One region of the Bilifractor sp. LCP19S3_H10 genome, then DNA from elsewhere that is predicted to be linked to it. Evidence: riboswitches for the same ligand, from Rfam matches in the RefSeq annotation. Region 1 holds a riboswitch; each other region holds the start of a gene.
The links. A riboswitch is a leader RNA that binds a small molecule or an ion and turns the genes downstream of it on or off. The one in region 1 is predicted to bind cobalamin.
Positions count from the first base shown of each region.

Region 1 (3,151 bases):
AGGCAAATGTGACGGATGGAACAGAAGCCGGAACCGTTGGAAAAGCCCTGCAGATGGAAGCAATTAAGCTCAGTACCACTGGCGATGCAGACGTACAGGCAGAATATCGGAGCCACATTCAGAACAGTGGATGGGAAAACGGCTGGACAAAAGAAGGACAGATCTCCGGAACAACAGGGAAGAAACTTCGAATGGAGGCTGTTCAGATCCGTCTTACAGGCAGCGATGCTGATAAGTATGACATCTGGTATCAGGTACATGTGCAAAATTACGGATGGCTTGGATGGGCAAAAAACGGTGCTTCTGCCGGGACAACCGGAAAAGGTCTCCGCATGGAAGCAATTCGTGTCAGAATACTTTCCAAAGGTTCAGCGGCACCAGGAAGCACTGATGGATCCTATGTTGAGCCTCTGGTTTGTTATCAGACTCATGTACAGAATAAAGGCTGGATGACTTCGGTCAGTGATGGAAAAATTGCCGGAACAACCGGAAAGAAGCTGCGGATGGAGGCTGTTAAGCTTACGTTGAACCTGCCACAGAGTGAAGGCGGCATTGCATATCAGAGCCATCTTCAGAATATCGGATGGGAACGATCATGGAAGACGAATGGGCAGATCTCCGGAACTACCGGCCAGAAAAGAAGGCTGGAGGCAGTCAGAATCAAGCTGACAGGAAATATAGCCGAAAAGTATGATATTTATTACAGAGTTCATGTCCAGAACAAAGGCTGGACAGGATGGGCAAAGAATGGAGAAGATTGTGGCTCTACCGGGCTCAGTCTTAGAGGGGAAGCGCTGGAAACTGTGATGGTTTTAAAAGGAGCGCCAGCACCTGGAAGTACAGCAAATACCTGTTGGAAATAAAATAAATGATTGGGAGTTGGCAATTTTTGGTTAAGAAAAGCAAACTCCTGACTGTTTGCAAGAGCCCTTGTCGGACTGAAAACTAGTCAGACAAGGGCTCTTGCTTCGCTCAAGCGCGCCAGATGTCTAGAAGCAGCCATCAAAAAAATTGATGACTGGATATCAATATGATAAGCTTTTTAGCGAGAGTAATCTATGGTACTCTTTCAAAGACGGATTTGTCTGAATTGTATGGAAATACCTCTAAAAAGAGGCATGTCTTGTTAAGAAGAGACATCTGTCCATCGAAAATAGAATAATTGCGGATTGGTTGATATGGAAATCAGTAAAAGCTGATGCGGTATCGCCACTGTAGAAGGGAGTGCTGTGCAGAATGCCACTGGGAGACCGGGAAGGCTGCGCGGCGCAGGGATCTTAAGCCAGGATACTTTCTCCTCTCCGACATCTTACTTAACGACTTATTGAGCGGATGTGCAGGGAAAATGTCCTGTCAGTGGATAAATAACAGAGATCAGTCTGGCTTGTAATAAGTCAGGCTGTTTTTTATAGCACGGTCCGGTGAACGTGAATGATCCGGCCTCGTACTATACGTTTATTATCAGTTGAACCTGAACCGGAAAAGCTGCCGGGACCGAATCGGTGCGTTGCGGTCCGGGACAGAAAATGCACATATGGCAAGCATCACACTTTCATCACAATCTCATCAAAAATGAGACACAGAATTCACAAAATTAGATCACAGAGTTTCGATACTATATAAATCGTAAGGAAGATATACAGAACAAAGGGAAATTTCAACGTCGCAGGGTTTGATACGAAGCGGCTGAATATCGAATGGACATCGAATCGAATGGATATGGAATCGAATGGACATCGAATGGACATCGAATCGAATGAATATCGAATCCTATGAATATCGAAACGAAGAAATCAGGCAGGAATTCAAAAGCTCTGCGGACCAGGCGGCGGAGAATGGTGAAAGGGTGAATATTATGAGTGAATTCAATAACGGCTATTACGACAATAACAGCAACAACAATGGACAGAATGATTTTCAGCAGAACGGGAACGAGGATAAGAAGCTGAACCGTAAGGAACGCCGCAGGCTGGCAAGAGCGGCAAAGAAGAACGGGAGCGGACACAGATGGGGAACAGTAATCGCCAGCGCGCTTGTCTTTGGACTGATCGCCGGAACCGTGACCTATGGTGTAAATGCCGGAGCCTCGGCATTGAATACAACTTCTTCTTCAACCTCGGCATCGGCTGCGACACAGACCGCTACACTGACAAAGGCTTCGGATTCCGGCGAGAGCAGCACATCGTCATCCTCCTCTTCAAGTGGAGATCTGACTGTCTCGGAGGTGGCGGCAAAGGCGATGCCTTCCATGGTTACGATTTCAACCATGTCGGTAGAACAGATGCAGAGCTTCTTCGGCGGATCGCAGCAGTATGAGGTGGAAGGCGCAGGAACAGGTGTCATCGTCGGAATTACGGATGATGAGGTTCTGATTGCTACCAATAACCACGTCATCGACGGCGCGACGACGATTTCTGTAGGATTCTCCGATGATTCTGTTGTGGAAGGCCAGATCAAGGGCACGGATTCGGACAATGATCTCGCACTGGTAGCAGTCAAAAAGAGTGATCTGAGTGATGATACTCTCGGACAGATCAAGGCGATTACCATCGGCGATTCCGATGATGTACAGCTTGGCGATCAGGTTGTCGCCATCGGTAATGCTCTCGGATATGGACAGTCTGTAACCTCCGGATATGTGAGCGCCCTGAACCGTGATCTCAGCTTCTCGGACGGAAGCACGACGACGCAGTCAACCGGTCTGATTCAGACCGATGCCGCGATCAACGCGGGCAACTCCGGCGGTGCTCTTCTGAATATGAAGGGTGAGCTGATCGGTATCAATGAGGCGAAGAGTTCTTCCTCGAGCGGGGAAGCTTCCGTCGACAACATGGGATACGCAATCCCGACGGCAAAGGCGGAGTCGATTCTTGAAAAGCTCATGAATGAAACCACAAAGACGACTTACAGTGATGATAAGAGAGGATATCTCGGCGTTTCCACGGCGGATGTAACCGAACAGTACGCTCAGGTATACAGCATGCCGGAAGGCATCTGTCTGACGAGTGTTCCGGACGGAAGCCCGGCGGCAAAGGCAGGACTGCAGAAGGGGGACGTCATCACAGCGATTGACGGAACATCCGTCTCCACAACAGACGATCTGACAACGCAGCTTAGATATCATAAATCGGGCGACACCGTGACCATCACC
Region 1 covers NZ_JBQKFT010000018.1:10,420-13,570, forward strand. Annotated here, with positions in the region: gene ACTQZS_RS12290 (hypothetical protein) at 1-863, shown strand, start outside; cobalamin riboswitch at 1,117-1,313, shown strand; gene ACTQZS_RS12295 (S1C family serine protease) at 1,730-3,151, shown strand, end outside.

Region 2 (3,151 bases), on a different contig from region 1:
CACCCAGACACGGTTTGGTGAACATCGTCGAAAACTGTGCCGGATACATTGTTCCGTTCTCCGTCGCATCCTGCAGAAAAAGAATGATGTCCGCATCGGCCGATGTGACCATCAGCGCTCCCCGGTATCCCCTCCGCTCCAGGTATTCCCCCGGCGTGTCAATCATCACCTCATGTTCCACGGTGACGGTCTGGGTTTTGTGATACCGGATATCCTCGTTGAAAATTCTCTGGCACAGCGTCGTTTTTCCGGCCGTTGACCGCCCGATCAGCATAATTCTTTTTCTATTCTGATTTGTCATCTGTCTGTCCGTCATGTCCTTGTGATCACCGTGGAAGAAAATCCCATCATGCCGCAGAGAACATTCATGACGTTTTTCAACGCCTCCCCCACAGCCGCAACATCGCCGGTAATCACCAGCGATCCGTTGAAGCGGTCCACAAAGCCGATTTTAATATCCGCAGCCTTCGAAGCCACATCAGCAGCGATCATAGCGCCCTCACTCGGCGTGATCGTCATGATTCCGATTGCGCCCGATGCGTCCAGAAGACCCAGCTTCGAATATAAATCCGCATCCGGGCTGGCGATCACATGCGCCAGAGTAACCTGTTTTCCGGGAACAAATTCCTGGATAATTCTCTCTTTGTTCCCGCCGTTCCCGGCGTTCGATTCAAACATAGCCCCTCCTTCCGGCCTGCATACCGGCAATCATCCCTGGTAAGCTATTTCTTACGCCCTGCCGGTAAACGCCTGACGATAAAGCGTCTTGATATCCTCCAGCGTGACCTCTCTCGGGTTCGATGCAGTGCACGGATCAGCAAGCGCTGCCTTTGCCATCTCATCCAGCTGTGCATTAAAATCATCTTCTGTGACACCTGCCTCTGCGATTGTCGCCGGCATGTTCATTTTCTCCATAAAGCGTTTTGCAGTGCGGATCAGCATCAACGCGCTCTGACGCGTTCCCACGCTGTCCATGCCCAGCTGCGCGACGATCTCCGCGTATCGGCTTGCGGCCGGTGTCAGATGGTCATGGCATCCGGCATTGAAGCTCATGACATACGGAAGAAGAATTCCGTTTGCCCGCCCATGCGGAATATGAAAATGCGCACCCATGGCGTGCGCCATACCGTGGTTCAGCCCGAGACCGGAATTTGCGAACGCAATACCAGCCATGCACGAAGCGTTGTGCATGCTCTGCCGCGCGTGAAGGTTCTCGGGATTTTTATACACTTCAAGGAGGTTGTTCTGTAAAAGCTGCAGTGACTTGATGGCCATGGCATCCGTAAAATCATTGTGTTCCCTGGAGACAAAGGCTTCCACCGCATGTGTAAATACGTCAATGCCCGTATCTCCGGTGACCTTCGGCGGCGCGCTGACGACCAGACTTGCGTCCAGTACAGCGATATCCGGCACCAGACTCTCGTCCACGAGCGGATATTTTGTCTGCGTCGTTTTGTCTGTAATAACGGCAAATGTGCTCACCTCGGAACCGGTTCCGCTGGTCGTCGGAATCGCGATGAAGCGGATGTTTTTATATTTTTCATTTACACGTCTCGCGATAAAAACGATCGCTTTCGCCGCGTCGATGGACGCGCCGCCGCCGAGGCAGATGACCGTATCGGGATCCAGCGCCTCCAGCCTTTTGATACCGGCAGTCACTACTCCCAGATCCGGCTCAGCCGCCACATCCGAAAAAACATCGTACTGCTTTCCCGCGCGATCCAGCCGGTCCGTCACATACGAAACCTTTTTGCTGACCGCAAGAAAATGATCCGCTACAACAAACACCTTTTTCATATCATTCACCAGCTGATCGAGCTGATCACCGATCATGATCCTGGTGCTGACTCTGAATTCTCCCATTGCTTCCCCTTTCTTCTGTGTTAAATTAATAGTAAATTTTTACTGTTATTCCGAGACAAAAAAAGCAGCATTTTAAACATACTGTTTAAAATGCTGCATCGCACTTAAATACATATTACCTCATTCTTCTACGGCTTCCTCGCCCGGCAGAAAAACACACTTCCCCCTGCTTCGTATTCACACTCAAAGGAAAGAACGAATACGCAAAGCGAAAAGCCGACAGGAAAATGCGGGTTTATGAAATTGTTGGCATCCTTTCAAAGCGAAAAAGAAAAGGGAAAGCACCGACCGTTCCGCCCGACACTTTCCCTTTCGACATTGCATCCGCCGGATTGATAATTAAGAGAGGTGGCGCAATGTAAAAAAATTCGATGGCGAAGCACTTAACGGTCTTCCCTGTTCATAAAGTACCGGTTCCATTCCATGGACACGGCCGAAAAGCCATCAGCTGCATCGCTGAGGGCAGGCACTCTCCCAGATCCGAGGAGAATTCATGTGCGTTATACACGGGCAGGTCTTCTGACTGCGGCGTCATCACTTTTTCTCACCTTCTCAGGTTTCCCCAATGGCATAAGAGAAAAAGCTAAGCCAACACAGCAACGGCATTGTGCAGGATTCACACCTGCTTCCCTTTTCACCGGCAACAATTTACCGACACCTATGTACCATCAAATTTATGTTGTCAGTTTATAATATTGACAACCTTTTGTCAAGCGTCATGTTTTGTATAATTTTATCAGCTGATTCTGTATATTTTGCCGGATATTTGTCCAAACACCACTGGTTAATAAATCCCGCTCCTGCTAATATAGGATGTGCGCAAAGCACGCACATGCTCAGATCTTCTGTTAAAGACCGTAAGCCCCATATGATACATCGTGCCACATACAGTATCAGCTGCGGATCGCTCCGTACTTCGCCGCTAAGATACAACAGAAGATTCATGACTCATGCAGCAATGATACAGCAACCATGACGCAGCAACTATGATACAGCACAATGATGCAGCAGCAATGACGCGGCAGCAATGATACAGCACAAAAATATTAACAACGAGGTTATTTCACAAATGTCATCATCTGATTCCAAAGCAATTACCCAAAACAAAAGAACCGCCAGAAATGAGATCGATATGATCCACGGCGGCCTGGCAGGGAAAATCATGCTCTTCGCGCTCCCGATCGCTGCCGCGAGCATTCTGCAGCAGCTCTTCAATTCAGCGGATTCCGCGGTCATCGGACAGTTTTCCTCTCCTGAAGCTCTGGCTGCCGTCGGCCTCAATGCGGAA
Region 2 covers NZ_JBQKFT010000012.1:51,062-54,212, reverse strand. Annotated here, with positions in the region: gene ACTQZS_RS10240 (EutP/PduV family microcompartment system protein) at 1-301, opposite strand, end outside; gene eutS (ethanolamine utilization microcompartment protein EutS) at 313-678, opposite strand; gene ACTQZS_RS10230 (1-propanol dehydrogenase PduQ) at 730-1,863, opposite strand; cobalamin riboswitch at 2,356-2,540, opposite strand; gene ACTQZS_RS10225 (MATE family efflux transporter) at 2,933-3,151, shown strand, end outside.
Region 2: it holds a riboswitch for cobalamin, as region 1 does, so the genes downstream of both, ACTQZS_RS10230 (1-propanol dehydrogenase PduQ) here and ACTQZS_RS12295 (S1C family serine protease) in region 1, are expected to answer to the same signal.

Region 3 (3,151 bases), on a different contig from region 1:
TGCTTCGCCATATCCCGGAGAATTGACAGAAGCTTCAGCTTATGTTTAATATCCAGAAAGCTCGTCGGTTCATCCAGGATGATGATATCCGGTTCCTGGCAGATCGCCCTTGCGAGCAGTACCCGCTGCTTCTGCCCGTCACTGATCGCGTTAAAGTCGCGGTTTCCAATCTCCTGTGCCTGAACCGCCTTCATCGCATCATCGACCTTCCGCTCATCCTCTTCCGTCAGTCGTCCCAACCGCCCCGTATAAGGATATCTTCCGGTCGCGACCACATCGTGACAGGTCATAAGCTCCGGATGCAGACGGTCCGTCAGGACAACAGCCATACGCGAAGACAATTCTCGGAACGAATAATCCGACAAATTCTTCAGATCAAAAACGACCTCTCCCTCCACAAGAGAAAGCTGTCTCGTGATGCTTTTCAATATTGTAGATTTTCCCGCTCCGTTCGGCCCGATCAGTGTAACAATCTCACCGCGCCGGATTCCGATCTCAATATCGCGGATCACAGGCTTCCCGTTATACCCGACCGACAGACCCTCCAGGTGGAGATAATATTTTTCCTCGCTCTGTACCTTCTCCATTTATCTTCTTCCCTTCTGCCGCCGTATCAGCATAAAGATCACGACCGGTGCTCCGAAAATCGAGGTCACCGTGCTGATTTCCAGTTCAGTCGGCGCAAATGCAACCCTTGCGATCAGATCACAGACCATGCAGAAGACGGCGCCTCCAAGAAAGGTGGCCGGGATGACCACGACCGGATTTGCCGTGTTCAGCGCACGCTTGATCAGGAAGGGCACCGCGATTCCCACGAAAGAAATCGGACCGGCAAATGCCGTCACCGTTGCAGAGAGGATGCTGGACAGCAGGATGAGGGCCACACGGAACTGCTTTACATTAACCCCCATGCTCTGCGCGTAGGCCTCGCCAAGCTGAAAGGCACCAATCGGCTTCGCGAGAAGGAATACCAGAGCAGACGCAGCTCCGATGATGATTCCGCCCACCAGGACATTGTCCCAGGTCATACCCGAAAAACTTCCCTGAGACCAGTTGTGAAGATTGGCGATATCCGAATCACTGGCAAATGTAACGAGGAGATTCGTCAGCGCAGTACAGATATACCCGATCATGATTCCTGCAACCAGCAGTGCCGACATATTCCGCACGCTCCGGGAAACCAGCAGGATAAAGCCGGTTGACACAAGAGACCCCGCGAACGCGGCAAGGATCATGGCCCAGGAGGACACCGCTCCGTGCCTGGCCACCACAAGAATCATGAGAAACGCGACAATCAGTTTTGCGCCGGAAGATATTCCGAGCACAAAAGGACCTGCAATCGGATTCTCGAAAAATGTCTGCAGCAGAAATCCGGACAGGGAGAGCGCCCCTCCGAGAATAGCCGCCATCAGAATCCGCGGCAAACGGATCTTCCAGATGATATTCATATCATCTCTTGACCCGCTTCGGAGAAAAACAGCTTTCAAAATCTTATCAATCGAAATATCAACGTTACCGGTATTGATATTGATTACGGTCACGACCAGAAACGCAGCTGCCAGAACGGCAAAGACCGCTGTGTATCGCATTCTCCTTTTCAGATTCTCAGCGTGATAGCTGCTGATTTCATTATCACCCATCATTCGTAAGCATGCCTTTCAACTTCAATGATCTTATACAACAAATCACCCTATACATCGTGCTACACACTGTATAAGCTACGGATTGCTCCGTGCTTCGCACTCCCGCAATCCTACAGGTGACCGACTTCGTCGGTCTGTCGCGGCGTTCGCCCCACCGCTTCACACTTTGTGTGAGCGGATGTGGCTCACTGCCCGCGCATATTCGGATTTCGCGCGTTCGCGCTTCATCCTCATACCTGTTGCCTTCGAAATCGCATACAGTCTCTTACACACGCTTCGCGCGTGACGATCCTGTCTGCGTTTTCGAAGAGCTTATACAGTAAAAGGACGAATGCCGAAGCATTCGTCCTGAATAATTAACCTGTCTCAATCGGTTCAGCCGGCAATCCGGCAGCCTCCAGGTCATCAGAATCTGCTTTCTTCGGAAGCATATCTACAAACCTCTCAGCAGTTCTCCTGGCTGACAGCTCAAGCACCGGTTCCTGTCTTCTCATGCTCTAGGACACAATGACATAACGGAATGGTTTGCTGCTCACAGTGACCGGATCGCTCAGGAATTTCACCTGATTCTCTATTCTCATACAGATCCTCTGCACTCCTGCTGTCAGGCATGTGCAGAAAATCGGATGCACTGAAAGGCCTCTCTTCAATTGTCTGCAACGATTATACGATACCGGCCGAAAAGTGTCAAATAAACCGCATCGCGGATATATGCCTTTCCTTCAGCCCTTCAATCATTCCGCCTTCTGCGGAAACTATGTCCCTTGTCCTTATACATATTGAAATCCGCCCTGGTGAGCAGCGCATCAAAGTCCGTAACCTTTCCGCGGCAGACTGCATATCCAATCGCCATACTGATCCCGTTATTTGCTGCGTTCTCACGCATATGCCGTATCAGCAGGCTGATATCCTTTTCCTCCAGCTCTTCCGTCAGAACAATAAATTCATCCCCGCCGGTCCGGAATACATACTTTTCACCTGCGCATTCCTGAAGAACCCGGACTGTTTCGCAAATCAGCACATCGCCGGCATGATGGCCCGCCGTATCGTTTGTGTTCTTCAGTCCGTTCAGGTCAACGGAAATCACTCCAAGCAGACCGTCACCCTTCCACTCGCGGATCTGCCGCTCAAGAGCCCTCCGGTTTCCGGCGCCCGTCATCTGGTCAATCATGCTTTGTTTCTCCAGCTGGTGCACGCTGTTCCTGTTGCGAATCATAATTGCTATGAAATCCGTCAGCGTGGAGAGCAGCACGCTGGTGTTACGGAAGGTGTCCTCCGCCGGATTGATAACCATCGTAAAGCCTTCTGTCTGATTCAGGATCTTCAGCTGCCCGGATATAAAGCTCCGGACATCATGGATTCGCATGGAAAAACCGGGATTTTCCTTCTGAAAGGCATCCATATCACTGACCATCACCACATGTTCTGTTGCAAACCGCATATATAGCGCCCGCAATTCCGAGAGAGGAATACTCTGCAGCTCCTCCTTCAGAGAAAAAACACCAGGT
Region 3 covers NZ_JBQKFT010000001.1:148,088-151,238, forward strand. Annotated here, with positions in the region: gene ACTQZS_RS00615 (ABC transporter ATP-binding protein) at 1-587, opposite strand, end outside; gene ACTQZS_RS00620 (FecCD family ABC transporter permease) at 588-1,643, opposite strand; cobalamin riboswitch at 2,073-2,264, opposite strand; gene ACTQZS_RS00625 (EAL domain-containing protein) at 2,374-3,151, opposite strand, start outside.
Region 3: it holds a riboswitch for cobalamin, as region 1 does, so the genes downstream of both, ACTQZS_RS00620 (FecCD family ABC transporter permease) here and ACTQZS_RS12295 (S1C family serine protease) in region 1, are expected to answer to the same signal.

Region 4 (3,151 bases), on a different contig from region 1:
AAGCTGAGATGGGCGATCCGTTAATCCGGTATCCGGCTTTCACGCGTCCATTTTACACGCATACGGTTTCCGAACCCTCATTTTTCGCGTATCCGGCTTACGCGCGTTCATTTTACGCACATACGGTTTTCGCACCTTCATCTTTCGCGCATTCAGCTTTCGCACGCCCATTTTTCGTGCATTCACATATTCATGCCCATCCCTACGACAGAAGAAGCGTCCGGCACATGCCGGACGCTTCCTCTGTTTTACTGATATGTCTCACTGATATATCTCAGTTTGCCTCAGAAGAACTTGTAACTGTGGCGTCGCTGTCCATTGCGGCCTTTGTATGGCTTACATAGATCTGCTCGATATCCGGAATTCTTCCCATTCCTTCGAGCTGAGCATCTACGCTGTCAAAGAAGCCGGATGCATTGAACTGGCTCTTCCAGGAATCAGAATCATCGCCTGCCATATCGTTATTCGCATGATCACCTGCTACAACCATCAGATCACGCAGAATTACCTTCTTGTATCCCGCGTCATGTACCTTCTGGATAACCGCGGAGCACTCGGTATCTGCCGGCTTGCCCTCAACGGTTCCGATGAATACGTTCTTGTAACCGAGATCATTCATTTCTGTCTGCATCTGATCATAGGTGATATTCGCCTCATGAGAGGTTCCGTGACCCATGAATACAAACGCTGTTCCGTCAGCGGCAGCCGCGTCAAGGCTGTCATATCCTGCCTTCTCTACCGCTGTAGCAGTAAGAATCTTTGCGACGTTCTGCTTGTCCTCGTTTACTACGCTCGTGTCACTTCCTACCTCACCCAGAAGCGGCTCAGCGATTTTCACGGAATCAAATTTATCCGCGTATTTGCTGACGGTTTCTGTCAGCTCGTCATACTCCGCACCATGCATCAGATGGGTCGGCTGAATCAGCAGATTCTTCACGCCGTTGTCCACCGCTCTCTGAAGTGCCTGATCCATGTTGTCGATCACCTCATTATCACGCGCCTGAATGTGATTGATGATGATCTGCGCCGTGAATGCACGTCTTACAGACCAGTCGGGATACGCTGCCTGGAGAGCCTTCTCGATTCCGCCGATATCCTGCACACGGCTGTCATTATAGGAAGTTCCGAAAGAGCATACAAGAATCTCGTTTTCTCCGATTCCGTCCTCGTTGAGCGGATCATCCTTGGAGGCATCGCCGGTATCTCTTCCGAAATAATCCGGATCTGCAAACTCTCCCTCTACCAGAGCCTTCTGTGTATCCGTCAAAGCGTCCCAGGCCTCCTTTGCCGCCTTGCAGTCCTCGTCCGTAGTGTCTGTTCTCTCCTGCACATAGATCTTGTCGATCAAAGCGGCTACCTTGTCCGCTGCTGCCTGATCCGCAGATACAGAGGAGGAAGAAACCGTCTCTACTTCTTCAGAAGAAGAGGCTGCCTCTGTAACCTCCGCTGTCTCTGAAGACGTGGAAGATGCACTCGAAGATGCTGCGGATGCTGACGATGCTGCGCTGCTTGCGCTGCCACATCCGGCAATCATGGACCCGGTCAGAACCGCGGTGCATAATAATGTTACGACTTTCTTTTTCATCATGTTTCTCCTTTTTGTAGAATAATCTATATCAAGGGGCAAAACGCCCTTCGATACCATAGCACAGAACATAAACGAGATAAAACACGCTGCGCGAGTTTTATCTCGCTATCGCGACGCTCGCCGCACACGAATACTTCGCATTCGGCTGCGGCTCACTGTTCGCGTAAAAAAGAGTGACCGCCTTCTCAGAAAGCAATCACTCCGTATCTGCATATAAAAGAAACATCTGCTGAAATCCCGGATCCTCCTGACGGTCACGCTCCATCCAAAGAAACGGTATCCATAACCGCACGCCAAAGAGCGCATATCTGCAAACCAGCCGGATCACACCAGAACTCACTGATGCAACCATCAATATTCTTATGCAAACAGACTCTGCTTTCATCGGAAGCAAATCTATCGTCTTCTCAGCAGGTTTCCTGACTTGCAGCTCAAATGCCTTCCTGCGCCTTCTCATACTCCGTTGACCGGAATACAATGGACAATGCATCTGGCTCACTGCTTACAGTGACCGGATCGTTCAGGTATTTCACCTGATTCCCTATTACCCTCCATAAAAGCGGCACTGAAAAGATATGTTTTAAAGACTTTTTCTATTATATGAAATCAATTACAAAATGTCAAATCGATCCAATAAATGATTGACCGGAAATCATCTTCTTCAAAAACCGGATATGCTCCGGCTCTGTCCCGCAGCAGCCTCCGACAATCCTGGCGCCGGCATCTGTCAGCATCTTCATCTGAGACGCAAAAGCTTCCGGCCCGAGACTGTAAATCGCATTCCCCTTCTCGTCAATCTTCGGCATTCCCGCGTTTGGCTTCGCGATAATCGGAATACTGCAGTTCTTAGCCAGATATCGGATGATGCTCTCCATCTGATCCGGTCCGCTGCAGCAGTTCAGTCCCACTGCTACGGCGCCCATCGCCTCCAGAACGGCCGCGGCATCAAAGATATTTCCGTCAAAAAAGCACTTTCCATCCGCGTATACGGAAAACGTGCACATCACCGGAAGATCACAGACAGACGAAACCGCATCCAGCGCAATCGAAGTCTCATCCGCCGACATCATCGTCTCGATTACAAAGAGATCCACGCCGGCATGATACAGAATCTCTGCCTGTTCCCGATAGATCTCGAAAATTTCCTCATAGCTGGCATCTCCGCCAGCGGAATCCGGCACCATTCCCGTAGGTGCCATATCTCCCGCTACCAGAACACGGCCCTTCGACACCTCCTGTGACAGCCCGAGCAGCTTTTTGTTCATCTCTTCGGTCCCGTCCGCAAGTCCGAAACCGCCCAGAACCTTCCGGTTTGCGCCAAACGTCGGCGCGTAAATCACATCCGCTCCCGCTTCGATAAATTCTCTCTGAAGATTTTGAAGCACCTCCGGATGCTCCAGAACCCAGGCCTCTGTGCTGATTCCCTTCGGCATCCCGCGCAGCGTCAGATTTGTGCCTGTTGCTCCATCAAGACAGACGATCTTGCTATCTGTAAGTTCCCTGAATTCAGTTTTGTTCATGATTAGCCTCACTTTATAGACATTGTGGTGCCCCGCTTACAGG
Region 4 covers NZ_JBQKFT010000001.1:368,917-372,067, forward strand. Annotated here, with positions in the region: gene rsmH (16S rRNA (cytosine(1402)-N(4))-methyltransferase RsmH) at 1-24, shown strand, start outside; gene ACTQZS_RS01525 (sirohydrochlorin cobaltochelatase) at 275-1,585, opposite strand; cobalamin riboswitch at 1,981-2,173, opposite strand; gene ACTQZS_RS01530 (homocysteine S-methyltransferase family protein) at 2,209-3,108, opposite strand.
Region 4: it holds a riboswitch for cobalamin, as region 1 does, so the genes downstream of both, ACTQZS_RS01525 (sirohydrochlorin cobaltochelatase) here and ACTQZS_RS12295 (S1C family serine protease) in region 1, are expected to answer to the same signal.